Regions from separate parts of the Shinella sp. HY16 genome, predicted to be linked through region 1. Evidence: riboswitches for the same ligand, from Rfam matches in the RefSeq annotation. Region 1 holds a riboswitch; the other holds the start of a gene.
The links. Region 1 has a riboswitch for cobalamin ahead of K0P03_RS03745 (aromatic ring-hydroxylating oxygenase subunit alpha). Riboswitches for the same ligand answer to the same signal wherever they lie in the genome.

Region 1 (2,199 bases):
GCCGGTCGACCATGAAGTTCACGTACCATTCGACGAACTGCATGACGCCCCCCTCGTCTTCCGGCGAATAGGGGCCGGGCTGGTAGGCCGGCGAGCGGATGCCGAAGGCGTTTTCCTCGACGATGCGGCGGTCCTGGTCGTTGGTCTCAGTCCAGACATGGGTGAGCTCGTCAAGGCGGTAGTCGACGCCCTCGACCGCGTCCTTGCTGACCAGCCATTTCGTCGTGACCTGCGTCAGCTCCGGCCCAAGCGGCAGAACGCGGAAGGTGATGGCATGGTCGGCGAGCACATGGTTCCAGGTCGTCGGATAGTGGAAGAGCAGCAGCGTGCCGATGTGGTTTTCCAGCACGTCGTTCGACAGCGGGCGGTTGACGGCGCGGGCGCCGGACATCGTGTAGCTCTCGGCATCCTGGATGAGCGGCATGCGGGCCGCGCGGAACTGGCCGGTCGGCGACATGCGGAATTCGCTCGGCAGGCCCGCCGCCTCGCATTTTTCCCAGTGCGCGGCGATGACGGGATCGTCCTTGGCGCCCTGCACGCCGGTGGCGCTCGGCGCCTCGGGATAGGTGCGGCAAAGCTCGGGATGGTTGGCGGCGCAGTGATAGCACTCGCGGTTGTTTTCCCAGACGAGCTTCCAGTTGCCCTTCTCGACGATCGTGCTTTCGAAGGCGACCTTGGTCTCGCCGAGGCGGTGACGGGCAAGATAGGGCTCGACCAGGCTGCGGAAGGCGGAAAAGTCCGGCGCCTCGTTTGCAAGGCAGATGAAGATGTATCCGCCGACGGTCTCGCAGTGCACGCGCTTCAAACCGTGCTGGCTCTTGTCGAAATCCTCGGCCATGTGGCGGGCGAAGAGCAGCGAGCCATCCAGTTCGTAGGTCCACTGGTGGTAGGGACAGACGAGCTTGGCCGAGGCCCCCTTGTGCTGGGTGCAGACGCGCGAGCCGCGGTGGCGGCAGGAATTGTGCAGGGCGCGCACGGTCCCCGTGCGGTCGCGGGTGATGACCACGGGATAGTCGCCGACCTGCACGGTAAAATAGTTGCCGGCCTTCGGGATCTCGCAGTCATGGCCGATGAACAGCCAGTCGCGATACCAGATCGTCTCGAGATCGAGCCTGTAGTGATCGGGGTCGATGTAGAAGGCCTGCTCGAGGCTGTGGCCCTCGCGCCGGTTCTTGAGCTTGCGGAGCACGTCGCTGCTGATGTCCATGCCGGATCCTCGATATCCTGTTGGGGATGAGGCGCACGGAAGGAGACGGCATCCGGGCGCGGGGGCGCCGGACTGCACGCTTCCCGGCCGCCCGCCGCAGCCAGTCACGATCATTCCCAAGGCTGGTTTCCGGGCTCAGGAGCGTCCGTCAGGACCGTCGCGGCGCCTTCCCGGACTTTCTGTCCAGTGGCGTCTCGCCGCGCGTTTCTCCTACACCGTTGCGGGGGCAGCGCCGGATTTCAACCGGCTTCCCAATTCTCCGCTCTTCGTCAGAACGGCACCTCGAGTGTCCTTATCTAAACGCAAGACCGGGCAAACGACATGTCAGTTAGCGACATGCCATTCCGATTTGGCGACAGAGATAAAATGGGCAGAGGCAAGCCAACCTCAGGCCTAATTGCATATATTTCAATCAATTATGCAAAGGAAACGAGCAACATGAATACCCTTTGGGCCACCTGGCCTGCCCGGTGACACAATTGTCATATTGCGACCCCTCCGGAACCTTTGGAAAAAGCGGGGGCGGATTGGCAAGGAATGCTTAACGCCGTTTCCATAAACTTCATCGCATCGGGGCGCGAGGATGGAGTGCCGACGCGTGCAGCAAACCAAGTTCCGTTACTACGACGCAGTCGCCTACAAGCGCGCGAACCAGCCGAAATCGGCCGCCCATACCGAGTTCCTGCGCACCGGCCGCATCGACCGGAATGTCAGCTGGAGCCCGAACGAGAAGCGCTACCTCAGCTACCAGGAAGTGGCCGAGCGTACCGGCCGCAAGCTGGAGAATGCCGGCAGCGTCACGCATGACCGCATCAACGGCTTCCACCAGTCGATCCGCTTTCCCAAGCTGATCTTCCACCGCACGCTCGCCCAGACACCGCATCTCGGCTATTGCCACATCACCGTCGCCAATTCCCGCTTCGCGGAATTCGAGAATGTGCAATGGGCCTTCTACATGGCCAATTTCTTCGCCGAGATCGGTGAGGAGGAGC
Region 2 (2,199 bases), on a different contig from region 1:
CCAACTGCCCTCGAAAGCATGACTGATGCAGATGCCCGGCGCGAACTGGCCCGTCGCCTCAAGCGGTGCGGTCGTGGTCAGTCGGCAATCGATATATTGCAAATACGGGGATAGTGCGCGCGTGCGATGCCGGCCTGTCGCAAAAACCAGCGGCTCGCTATCCGCAGGCGAATAAAGCACGTCGGCAAGCGATATGTCGCCGGCTTCCATCATCGCGACGGTGTCTTCCCTGTAGGGTGACCAATGACCCATCCTGCCTCGACACCCTTCGTACTGTCTCTTTCGCCTGCCGTCTGGGTGCGCGCCTTGGAAAGACAAGCCCGCCGAACAACCGGCATTGGCAATATGCGGGCAGTTTGAAGCCTTCCCCGCTCTCTCTATAGGGGACCACCATAAATATGAGTATATAAATCATGTTTATGGTGGTCAAGGCACCAACCGTCTTGACGCCAAGAAGATGCATGGATAGCGTGCGCGCCGATGGTTCCCCGCCCGATAACTCGACGGGGATTAATAGGGAACACGGTGAGGCCCCGTCAGGGACCAAGGCCGTGGCTGCCCCCGCAACTGTAAGCGGATTGCCGTCTATCCTTGTGGCGCGAGAGCGCCATGCCACTGCGGGCCACCATCCGCGGGAAGGCAGATGGGCGACAGATATCCGTGAGCCAGGAGACCTGCCATCAAGCATAGTTTTCCGTGGCCGGGGATGGTCAGCAGGATGACGGTTCACCGATGGCTTGTCATATCATCCGGTCGCCTCATTTTCTGCCTGCCCCGTTCGCTAGCGAGGTGGGTGGGTGCAATCAGCAACAGGTATTTCGGAGAGCCGGCGCCGCGGTCGTGCGATCGTGGTTCTGGCCAAGGCGGCTTTCGCTGCAGCTCCGCACCAGGAGATGGCAAGAATTGCCGACATCGTGGCCGCCTTTGCAGGCGTCGGTCGCGTTATTTCCGCGTTTTCGGAACAGGGTCGCCCGTCGCTCCGTGACGCACTTCATGATCTGCTGGACGGGCAATACGATGCCATCACGATCTTGCCGCTCGTGTTGCCGATGGAACCGAGCTTCCACATCTGGCTGACAAAATCACTCAAGCGCTGGCAGCATGAATCCAACCGGCCATGGCCGCCGGTGGCGATAGCGCGGGACGTTGCGCGCAGCACACTGATGCCTGCCGTCCTCTCGGAACTGTTGGCCGAGGGGCCGGACGCACCTGTTCCCGTTCCGCCCGAGGCCGTGACCGAAGGTTCGCTCGTGCCGGCGCAGAAGCGACGCGTGCTGGTCTGCGAAGGCGGCCCGTGCAACTCGGCAGGCGCGGATGTGCTCTGGGGGCATCTGCGTAACGAGCAGGAACGGCTGAAGCTGCGCGTGACGGGCGAAGGCACGATGTCCGCCAAGTCCACTTGCCTTGGTCCTTGCAATCTTGCGCCCGTCGTCCAGGTCTGGCCTGAAGGCACCTACTATGGCGGCGTCAACGAGGCCGCCCTCGACCACATTATTTCCGAGCACCTTCTCGAAGGCCGTGTTGCCAGCGAACACGCCTATGAACCAAACGGACGCAAGCAGCGCCTCCGCGCCAGCTGTCCTCAATCCAACCCGATGGGAGAATAAGATGGGATACGTTCCGCGTGCTGCGATAGCAGCGCTCGTGGTTGCCTGCACTGGGCTGATGAGTGCGGCTTTTGCCGCGGATATGGCGCCGGCGGACGAGCAGGTGTTGCGCCTTGTCACCGCCAACATGCCGCGCTCACTCGATCCCATCAATATCGATGCACAACGGATCATCAACAACGGCTTCGCCGAACCACTGGTTCACGCCAGCCTCGACGGTGCATCGCTCATCCCCGCGCTTGCCAAGAGCTGGGCGATGGTCGAGCCTACGATTTGGCGCATCGAGCTTCAGCCAAATGCCAAATTCTGGAGTGGCGCAGCAGTCGATGCGGCGGCCGTTCAGGCGTCTTTCGAGCGTCACCAGGCAAAAAACACCCGCGCCGGTTCGCTTCTCAAGGGAGCAACCTTCAAGGCAGTCGGGCCAACAACGCTTGAGATCCGCACACAGGCGGCGGATCCCGCCTTCCTGTTCAAGACCGTCACAATCGGCATCCACAACGCTGCCAAGGCTGATGAACTCGGCGACAAGTATGCGATGGAAGCCGACCTTTCGGGCTACTTCAAGCCGACCCAATTCGTGCCCGGCGAATTG

Region 2: linked by a shared signal. The riboswitch ahead of K0P03_RS30555 ((2Fe-2S) ferredoxin domain-containing protein) and the one ahead of K0P03_RS03745 (aromatic ring-hydroxylating oxygenase subunit alpha) in region 1 are both predicted to bind cobalamin.

The regions. Positions count from the first base shown of each region.
Region 1 covers NZ_JAHYXL010000001.1:763,338-765,536, reverse strand. Annotated here, with positions in the region: gene K0P03_RS03745 (aromatic ring-hydroxylating oxygenase subunit alpha) at 1-1,207, opposite strand, end outside; cobalamin riboswitch at 1,311-1,507, opposite strand; gene K0P03_RS03740 (DUF6656 family protein) at 1,806-2,199, shown strand, end outside.
Region 2 covers NZ_JAHYXL010000005.1:25,975-28,173, reverse strand. Annotated here, with positions in the region: gene K0P03_RS30560 (helix-turn-helix transcriptional regulator) at 1-252, opposite strand, end outside; cobalamin riboswitch at 465-696, shown strand; gene K0P03_RS30555 ((2Fe-2S) ferredoxin domain-containing protein) at 849-1,607, shown strand; gene K0P03_RS30550 (ABC transporter substrate-binding protein) at 1,609-2,199, shown strand, end outside.